Regions from separate parts of the Pseudorhodoferax sp. LjRoot39 genome, predicted to be linked through region 1. Evidence: predicted binding sites of a transcription regulator. Region 1 holds the regulator's gene; each other region holds the start of a gene.
What was found. Region 1 encodes LexA, which represses DNA repair genes until DNA is damaged. Its sites were predicted from a motif close to ACTGTATNNNNATACAGT; they were not measured.
Positions count from the first base shown of each region.

Region 2: a site for LexA is predicted at 1,880-1,897, ahead of recA (recombinase RecA). Genes of this name have one in related genera too.
Region 3: a site for LexA is predicted at 1,674-1,691, ahead of ACSQ4M_RS37955 (LexA family protein). Genes of this name have one in related genera too.

Region 1 is NZ_CAXUQL020000001.1:5,358,070-5,361,339, reverse strand. It holds gene ACSQ4M_RS25000 (D-2-hydroxyacid dehydrogenase family protein) at 1-921, opposite strand, end outside; gene ACSQ4M_RS24995 (hypothetical protein) at 1,007-1,294, opposite strand; gene lexA (transcriptional repressor LexA) at 1,419-2,108, opposite strand; gene ACSQ4M_RS24985 (asparaginase) at 2,212-3,177, shown strand; gene adk (adenylate kinase) at 3,179-3,270, opposite strand, start outside.
Region 2 is NZ_CAXUQL020000001.1:580,335-583,604, reverse strand. It holds gene ACSQ4M_RS02730 (MFS transporter) at 1-309, opposite strand, end outside; gene recX (recombination regulator RecX) at 310-768, opposite strand; gene recA (recombinase RecA) at 765-1,820, opposite strand; gene ACSQ4M_RS02715 (MarR family winged helix-turn-helix transcriptional regulator) at 1,962-2,438, shown strand; gene ACSQ4M_RS02710 (response regulator) at 2,472-3,146, shown strand; gene ACSQ4M_RS02705 (sensor histidine kinase) at 3,143-3,270, shown strand, end outside.
Region 3 is NZ_CAXUQL020000003.1:31,355-34,624, reverse strand. It holds gene ACSQ4M_RS37960 (Y-family DNA polymerase) at 1-1,249, opposite strand, end outside; gene ACSQ4M_RS37955 (LexA family protein) at 1,251-1,619, opposite strand; gene ACSQ4M_RS37950 (ArdC family protein) at 2,154-3,053, shown strand; gene ACSQ4M_RS37945 (hypothetical protein) at 3,174-3,270, shown strand, end outside.

The DNA of each region.
Region 1 (3,270 bases):
GAAGTACATCTCGTAGCTCTGCAGTTCCACATAGCCGATGTGCGGCGTGCAGATGCAGTTCTCCAGACGCAGCAGCGCGTGGCCCTGCAGGATGGGTTCGCTTTCGAACACGTCGACGGCAGCCATGCCGGGGCGGCCGCGGTTCAGGCCGGCCAGCAGCGCATCGGGCTCGATGAGTTCGGCGCGCGAAGTGTTGACCAGCAGCGAGGTCGGCTTCATGCGCGCCAGGTCGTCGAGCTTGACGATGCCGCGTGTCTCCTCGTTGAGGCGCAGGTGCAGCGACAGCACGTCGCTGTTGGCGAACAGCTCCTCCTGGCTGGCCGCGATCTGGTGGCCGTCGGCCAGCGCGCGCTCGCAGGAGCCGGCCCGCCCCCAGACCAGCACGCGCATGCCGAAGGCGCGTGCATAGGTGCTGACGATCTGGCCGATGCGGCCGTAGCCGAAGATGCCCATGGTGCGTTCGCGCAGCACCGTGCCCAGGCCGAAGTTGGGCGGCATGGAGGCGGTCTTCATGCCGGATTGCTGCCAAGCACCATGCTTGAGGTTGCCGATGTACTGCGGCAGACGGCGCGTGGCCGCCATGATCAAGGCCCAGGTCAGTTCGGCCGGTGCCACCGGCGAGCCCACGCCTTCGGCCACGGCCACGCCGCGTTCGGTGCAGGCCGCCACATCGATGTGCGGGCCGACGCGCCCTGTTTGCGCGATCAGCTTGAGGCGGGGAAGTTTCTCGATCAGCGCCCGGTTCAGGTGGGTGCGTTCGCGGATCAGCACAAGGATGTCCGCGTCACGCAGCCGGACCGACAACTGTCCCAGGCCCTTGACGGTGTTGGTGTAGACCTTGGCCGCATAGGGTTCGAGCTTGGCTGCGCATTCGAGCTTGCGCACCGCGTCCTGGTAGTCATCGAGGATCACAATGTTCATGCGGCCATTGTGCCTCGCGCCCCCATGGCGCCAGGGCGCCAGCGGGTATGGCGCCCACGCTGGGCGCTGCTCCCATGCCGCGTCGTCAGTGCCGTGTGGACGCGGATTCCACTGCGGCCAAGCGGTCCAGTTCTGCGCACACATCGGCCATGCGGCCGGAGATGACCATGCGGCCCGCCGCCGTGCGGGGTTGGTGCGGCTCCAGCACGCGCAACACGCGCAGGGCCGGTGTGGGGCGGGCCACGGCGGGCACCACCTGCAACGACCGGCGGCGCAGCCGCTGCTGCAGGCGGCCCGCCAGCCGCGGACCGAACTCCTCAAACCACTGCGGCAACCGGGCCACGCGCACGGCGGTCAGCATTGCGATTCCCATTTCAAACTCCTTCCGTCCATCGGGCGGATTGGGGCAGGATTGGTTGAAAGGCACAGCACCAGGGTTGCCGCGCGCTGCGCGGCGGACGCCCGCCACCTGACACTGTGCGAAAAGGCTTGGGGGCCTACATCAGCATGGTGTTGCGGATCAGCCCCACGGCCAGGCCTTCAATCTCGAAGGGGTCGCCGGGCTCCACGAAGATGGTGGGGTAGTCGGGGTTCTCGGGGTGCAGTTCGATGCTGTCGGCGGTGCGCTTGTAGCGCTTGACGGTGACATCGTCGCCGAGTCGGGCCACGACGATCTGGCCGTTCTTGGCATCCTTGGTGGCGCGCACGGCGAGCAGGTCGCCGTCCATGATGCCGGCGTCGCGCATGGACATGCCGCGCACCCGCAGCAGGTAGTCGGGCTTGTGCTGGAACAGGCTGCTTTCCACGTAGTAGGTCTGGTCCACGTGCTCCTGCGCGAGGATGGGCGAGCCCGCTGCCACGCGGCCGATCAGCGGCAGGGCCAGTTGCGCCAATTCCTGCAGGGGCAGCGTGAACTGCTTGCTGCGGCGTTCGTTGACCGAGCGCAGCATGTCACTGCGCAGGCGGATGCCGCGCGAGGTGCCGCTCACGAGTTCGATGACGCCCTTGCGCGCCAGGGCCTGCAGGTGTTCTTCTGCGGCGTTGGCGGACTTGAAGCCCAGTTCGGCGGCAATCTCTGCACGCGTGGGCGGGGCGCCAGTGTTCGCGATGGCGGCCTGGATCAGTTCCAGGATCTGTTGCTGGCGTGCCGTGAGCTTGGCCGGAAATGCAGAAGAGGCGTCTGGCATGGCAGTTCCTTGTGCGACGTGGTACAGCTACCCTATGGGCTGGAGCGACACAGTGGTCTGTGTAAATTTCCAGTACCTGTATTTTCAATCAGTTTCTACAAGCATGCAAGCACCAGACGTATTTCCAGGGGCATCCCCGCGCACGCTGCTCGTCCTGGGCTCGGGCGGAACCATCGCGGGCCTGGCGCCGCGTGCGGGCGACACGCTGGGCTACCAGGCGGCCCAGGTCGGCGTGGCGCAGCTGTTGGCGGGCTTCGAGGCGCCGCCCGGCTGTGTGCTGCAGGTCGAGCAGGTGGCGCAGATCGACAGCAAGGACATGGATGCCGCGGTGTGGCTGCGGCTGGCGCAGCGCTGCGCCGAGGCACTCGCGCGCGACGATGTGCAGGGCATCGTGATCACGCACGGCACCGACACGCTGGAGGAGACGGCCTACTTCCTGCAGGCGGTGCTGGCGCCGGCCAAGCCGGTGGTGCTGGCGTGCGCGATGCGGCCTGCCAACGCGGCCATGCCGGACGGGCCGCAGAACCTGCGCGACGCGCTCGCCGTGGCGGCGCAGCCGGGTGCGCACGGCGTGGTGGCCGTCTGTGCCGGCGTGGTGCATGCAGCGTTCGACGTGCGCAAGGTGCACGGCTACCGGCTGGACGCCTTCGGCTCGGGGGACGCCGGCCCGTTGGGCTATGTGGAGGCGGGCGCCTTGCGCCAGTTGCGGGACTGGCCGCAGACCGTGCCCACGGCCGGACTGCTGGCACGGCTGCCGGCAGTGCCGCAGGCCTGGCCGCGGGTGGAGATCGTGTTCAGCCACGCGGGCGCGAGCGGCGCCGGTGTCGATGCGCTGGTGCGCGACGGCGCGCGCGGCATCGTGGTCGCTGCAACCGGCAATGGCAGCGTGCACCATGCATTGGAAGCGGCCCTGCTGCGCGCACAGGCAGCGGGCTTGCGCGTGCTGCGCGCCAGCCGCTGCGAGCAGGGGCGGGTGATGGGAGGAGGGGGCGACGCGCTGCCCGGGGCCGGGGCGCTGTCGCCGGTCAAGGCGCGGATCCAGCTGCAGCTGGACCTGCTGGGCGCCTGACTCAGGCGGCCAGGGCCGCGAGTGCGCGCGCGGTGATCTCGTCCACGCTGCCGGTGCCGTCGATCTTGCGGTACTTGGGCGCGTGGGCCGGGT
Region 2 (3,270 bases), 4.8 Mb from region 1:
GGCCTGGGCCAGCATGGCCGTCGGCCCATTCGGCGTGAACACGAACAGCAGCGAGGAGAACACGCCGATGGACATCAGCCAGCGCGTGGGCCGGCCCACGCCGTAGCGGTCGAACGCGATCCCGACCGGGATCTGCGCGACCGCGAACGACAGGAAGAAGCAGGAGGACAGCAGGCCGAAACCAGCGGCCGACAGGCCGAGGTCGCGTTGCAGCTCGGGTGCGATCACGGCCAGGCAGCTGCGGAAGAACTGGCTCAGGCCGAAGGCGAAGGTCAGCGCCGAGAGGGCGCGTGCAGGAGAAGCGGGCATTCAGTCCGCATTGTCGGGCCGGTGCCGCAGCACGCGCGTCACCACCGCGCCCGAGAAACCACGCGCCAGCAGGAAGCGGCTTTGCCTGGCGTGTTCGCGCGCGTCGGCTGCCGGCGCGAAGCGGCGCTGCCACAGCGCCAGTGCACGTTCGAACTCGCTGTCGGCCAGGCCGGCCACGGCCTCGGTGATGGCGGCCGACGCCACCCCCCTGCGTTGCAGTTCCTGGCGTAGCCGCAGTGCGCCGTACTGGGCTGCGCGCTGGTGCAGCACGGACTCGACCACCCGCGCCTCGCTGATGAAGCCCTTGGCCTGCAGCTCGTCCAGCGCGCGCGCCAGTTCCTCGGCGTCTTCGGTGTGGCGCGCCAGCTTGCGCTCGAGCTCGGGGCGCGAATGTTCGCGCTGGGAGAGCATGCGCAGCGCCCTGCCTTTCAGCGAGAGCGCAGGCCGGGCGCCGGTCACTCGCCCTTGGCGGGCGCGGCGGCGGGCGGCAGCAACGCGATGCCCAGGTTCTCGCGCACCTTGTTCTCGATCTCGCGCGCCAGGTCGGCGTTCTCGCGCAGGAACTCGCGGGCGTTGTCGCGGCCCTGGCCGATCTTCTCGCCGTTGTAGGCGTACCAGGCGCCGGACTTGTCGACGATGCGCGCCTCCACGCCCATGTCGATGATCTCGCCTTCGCGCGAGATGCCCTCGCCGAACAGGATGTCGAACTCGGCCGTCTTGAACGGTGGCGCTACCTTGTTCTTGACCACCTTGACCTTGGTCTCGTTGCCGATGGCCTCGTCGCCCTTCTTGATGGTGCCGGTGCGGCGGATGTCGATGCGCACCGAGGCGTAGAACTTCAGCGCGTTGCCGCCCGTGGTGGTTTCGGGGCTGCCGAACATCACGCCGATCTTCATGCGGATCTGGTTGATGAAGATGACCATGCAATTGGTCTTCTTGATCGTGGCCGTGAGCTTGCGCAGCGCCTGGCTCATCAGGCGGGCCTGCAGGCCGGGCAGGGAGTCGCCCATTTCGCCTTCGAGTTCGGCCTTGGGCGTCAGCGCGGCGACCGAGTCGACCACGATCAGGTCCACGGCGCCCGAGCGCACCAGGCTGTCGACGATTTCCAGGGCCTGCTCACCGGTGTCGGGCTGGCTGATCAGCAGCTCCTGCAGGTTCACGCCCAGCTTCTGCGCGTACTGGATGTCCAGCGCATGCTCGGCATCGACGAAGGCGCAGGTGCCGGCCTGCTTCTGCATCTCGGCAATGACCTGCAGCGTCAGCGTGGTCTTGCCCGAGGATTCCGGGCCGTAGATCTCGACCACGCGGCCGCGCGGCAGGCCGCCCACGCCCAGCGCGATGTCCAGGCCCAGCGAGCCGGTGGAGACCACCTGGATGTCCTCGATCACCTCGCCTTCGCCCAGGCGCATGATGGTGCCCTTGCCGAATTGCTTTTCGATCTGGGCCAGGGCGGCCTGCAAGGCCTTGGTGCGTTCTGCTTGGGCGGGATTGGGTTTCACTGGGGCGTCCATGAAAAATCTCCTTGAGATCAATGACTTGCGAACTGCATCTGAACTGTGACTACATACTGTCTGGATGCTTGACCAGTAGTGTAGTGCAGCTGTTGATTTGAAGAATCATGTTTTTTGGTCAGTTTGCCTTACGATCTGCGGATGCAGGCCACCGACCCGGACGAGGCCTGGCGCACCACCCATCTGGGCCGTTTGATGGGTGAGGCGCTGCGCCGTTTCGATGCGCGCGTGCTGGCGCTCATGGCCCACGACGTGCAGGTGCCGCTGGCCCTGTCCAACCTTGCGGCGCGGGCCCAGGTCAGCGCCGCCCACGTGCACATCACACGGCACCTGGACGTGGCCGGCACGCGGCCCGGCGTGCTGGCCGAGCGTGCCGGCATGAGCAAGCAGGCCATGGGCGACCTGATCGCGCAATGCGAGGCCTGGGGCCTGGTCACGCGGGTGGCGGATCCACACGATGCGCGGGCCCGTGTCGTGCGCTTCACGCCCGATGGCCTGGCCTGGCAGCAGGCTTTCCGCGGTGCGCTGGCCCAGGCCGAGGCCGAGTTCCGCGAGGCGGTCGGGGCCGAGGTGGCCACCGTCGTGAGCCTGGGGCTGGAGGCCTATGTGGGCTCCTAGAATTTCTGCTTCACCTGCCAACCGGAGAACCGCATGCGCATTCTGATCGCCGAGGATGACCAGGTCCTGGCCGACGGCCTGCTGCGCGCATTGCGCAGCTCCGGCGCGGCCGTGGACCACGTGGCCAGCGGCACAGAGGCCGATGCCGCGCTGCGCACCAGCAGCCAGTTCGACCTGCTGATCCTGGACCTGGGCCTGCCGCGCATGCACGGCCTGGAGGTGCTGCGCGCGCTGCGCGGCCGCGGCTCGGCCTTGCCGGTGCTGATCCTGACGGCCGCGGACAGCGTCGAAGAGCGCGTCAAGGGCCTGGACTACGGCGCCGACGACTACATGGCCAAGCCCTTCTCGCTGCAGGAGCTCGAGGCCCGCGTGCGCGCGCTCACGCGGCGCGGCAGCGGCGCCACCAGCAGTTCGATCCGCCACGGCCCGCTGGAGTACGACCAGGCCGGCCGCGTGGCCACCATCGACGGCCGCATGGTTGAACTCTCCGCGCGCGAACTGGGCCTGCTGGAGGTGCTGCTGCAGCGCGCTGGCCGCCTGGTCAGCAAGGACCAGCTGGTCGAGCGCCTGTGCGAGTGGGGCGAGGAGGTCTCGACCAACGCGATCGAGGTCTACATCCACCGCCTGCGCAAGAAGATCGAGAAGGGCCCGATCCGCATCGCCACGGTCCGCGGGCTCGGCTACTGCCTCGAAAAAATCAACGCGTGAAGATCTTCCAGCGCGAGCAGCGTTCGCTGTTCGGCGAAATCCTGGACTGGATGCTGACGCCGCTGCTGCTGCTGTGGCCGGTCAGCCTGGTGCTGACTTGGCTGGTGGCCCAGGGCATCGCCGG
Region 3 (3,270 bases), on a different contig from region 1:
CACGAGCGTTCAACAGATCCTTGAACTCGGTGGTGTAGGCTGGCGATACGTTGGCGCGGCGCATCGACCAGTCAGGCGTAGCGCCGGTGCCGCCTGGTCGCAAGGTGTCGCGGCCAAAGCGGCGATTCAAGGTGTCTAGCGTGTGCATCAAGGCTGCAGACCGCACCGGATCGCGGGTGGGGAAGAACTGCGCTGGCATCTCCGCTGCGCGGCATAGATCGATGAACACCACCCCCGCCTTGGCGTAGCGAAACCCATCGCGCCACATGCTGTGCGCGACTTTCACCGTGGTTCCGATCAGCGCGAAGCTGTCCGCACTGGGCTCCAACGACACCGTTGCCTGGTTGGCATAGGGCGGGTCGCCGTTGAAGCGGTTGGTGTGCATGAACACCTGCACCGCAGAAGCCACCAGGCCGTGGCTGCGCAGTTTTTCTGCCGCGCGCGCGGTGTAGCTGGCCACAGCCTCGCGCATCTCGTCCCACTCGATGATCGCTCGGCCGAACGAGCGCGTGACGGCCAGCGATTTCTTCGTGGCCGGCACCAGCGCGAACGGCATGCAGGCGATGCCCTGCAGCTCGCTTTGCGTGCGCAGGCCGGTCACCGTCAGCAGTTTGCGCATCTCGTCTGCAGGGAACGCCACCAGCTCGGCCACCGTGTTGATACCGGCGCCTTTGAGCTTCGCCTGTGCTGCCGGCCCCAGGCCCCACACCAGCGACGTGGGCAGCGTTTTGTAGGCCTCTGCGCGCGCGGCCGCCGTCGACAGGTCGCAGATTCCCGGACCATCGCGATCCGCCTTGGCCACGCGGTTGGCCATCTTGGCGATGGTCTTTGTTGGACCGATCCCCACGCAAGTCGGAATCTTGGCCACGCGCCGCACCGTCGCGCGGATGCGGGCGCTGAGTTCAGCCAGGTCGCCTTGCAGGCCGACCAGGTCGAGGAACATCTCATCGATGGAATAGGGCTCGACGCTGGGCACGAAGTCGTGCAGCACCTCGAACATGCGCCGGCTCATGTCGCCATACAACGCGTAGTTCGAGGACTTCCACACCACGTCGCGGAACTCCGGCTTGTGGCGTGCCAGGTGCCAGGGCTCGCCCATCTTGAGGCCGAGATCTTTGGCTTCCTGCGTGCGGGCAATCGCGCATCCATCGTTGTTGGAGAGCACCACCACCGGACGGTGCCGCAAGGACGGATCGAAGGCGCGTTCGCAGGAGCAGTAGAAGCTGTTGCCGTCGATCAGGGCCAGCATTTCACACCTGAAACCGCACCAGCGCCTCGACGATGGCCCAGATCTCGATGTCCTCGGCGACCGCAACGGGTTCGCTGCGCGTCGGCCGCAGCCACCACGTGTCTTCCTTGAAGCTCAGGGTTGCCAGGATGACATCGGAATTGATGAAGGCCACACACACCTTCCCTGCCGTCGGATCGGCTGCGGCATTGGCCACCAGCACATCGCCGTGGCGGATGCCGCGCTCGGCCAGGGCCTGGCCCACGACGCGCACCGGGTAGATGCCCGGCCGGCGCAGATTCAAACGCTCAGCCAGGTCGATGACCGGCTGGACATAGTCCTGCGCCGGGCTCTGAAAGCCCGTGGTCTTGTCGCCTTGATAGCTGGTCATGGAAGGACATAAGCAGGAACGCGCACCCGAAGCAATACGATTTCGGGAATGGGTACTGTGATTTTATACATGCGCTAACGGCGGCGTATAAATGCATGTATTGATGCATGCATGCAAACATGTAGGTTTGTAATCGAGCTATGAGGCAGAAAACTGGGCGCATCTTTCGGCGTTCCGCCCAAAGACCAAGCTCTACGCGCTTCGCGCCCTGAGCCCTGGCGGTCTCAGCCATACGGTCACGATCCTTTGCGCGAACACAGCATGGCGGAGAAGACGCTTGCGCGCCCTCCCCGCTGTCTCTGCGTCTTCCGGCTTCGCCTGCAGCGCTCTTCAATGGCTAAGGGGTCTCCCCTCGCGCCGGTCGAGGGTAAAGCGCTGTCGCGCCAGTTCGCCGGTCTCCCCAACCTTCCTCCTTGCAGTCGTGCAGGCCGGGTGATCCCCCTCCGGCGCCCTGCCCTTGCCCGTTGCTAGCCCCGCTCTCGCCGAGGGGCACGGGGTGCAGCCATTTGCACCCCTAGCCCTAAGGAGAAAACCGTGAAAGCAAGCAGCAAGACCCAGGCTCCCAAGACCGATGTGTATGCCCGCGTGACCGACAAGATCGTGGCCGATCTGGAACGCGGTGTGCGCACCTGGATGCGCCCGTGGACCGTCAGCGGCAACCCCGACCCGATGGGCCGTCCCCTGCGGCACAACGGCACGCCGTATCGCGGCATCAATGTCGTGCTGCTGTGGAGCGATGCGATCGACAAAGGGTTTCGTTCGCCGACCTGGATGACCTACAAACAGGCCCAGGAGTTCGGTGGCCAGGTGCGCAAGGGCGAATCCGGCTCCTCCGTGGTCTATGCCGACCGCTACACCAAGACCGAAACCAACGCCCAAGGCGAGGAAGCAGAACGCGCCATTGCCTTCATGAAGGGCTACACGGTATTCAACGCAGACCAGATTGATGGCCTGCCTGCGCGTTACCAGCTGACCCCCTCCCCTGCTCTGCCTGCCATGCCGTTGATCGACGCCGCCGAGATCTTCTTTGCGAAGACCGGTGCCGTTGTTCGCCATGGGGGTGGACACGCGTTCTTCTCGCCGGCGGCCGATCTCATCCAGCTGCCCGAGCCCGGCGCGTTCCGTGACCCCGAAAGCTACGCCGCCACCAAAGCGCATGAGCTGATCCACTGGACTGGCCACGAATCGCGGGAAGCCCGCACCTTTGGCAAACGCTTCGGGGATGAGGCCTACGCGTTCGAGGAGCTGGTGGCCGAAATGGGTGCCGCGTTTCTCTGTGCCGATTTGGGCATCGCGCTCGAGGTGCGTGAAGACCATGCCGCCTACCTGGCGCACTGGCTGCAGGTGCTCAAGCAGGACCGCCGCGCTATCTTCACGGCCGCTGCCCATGCCCAGCGCGCCGCGGATTTCCTGCAGAGCCTGCAGGCGGGTTGATGGTTTCGAACATCGGGGGATGGCCCCCGACGCCGCAGACCTCGGGCCTCCTGGCTGGGATGCCGGCGTCTCGCTCTGCGAGCCGCCTATGCTTCACGGACCGAGATCTACGAATTGCCCATGCAAGCCATCCCGACCACCTACAAGGGCTACCGCTTCCGCTCGCGCGTCGAAGCGCGGTGGGCCGTTTTTCTCGACGCGCTCGATGCCGACTGGA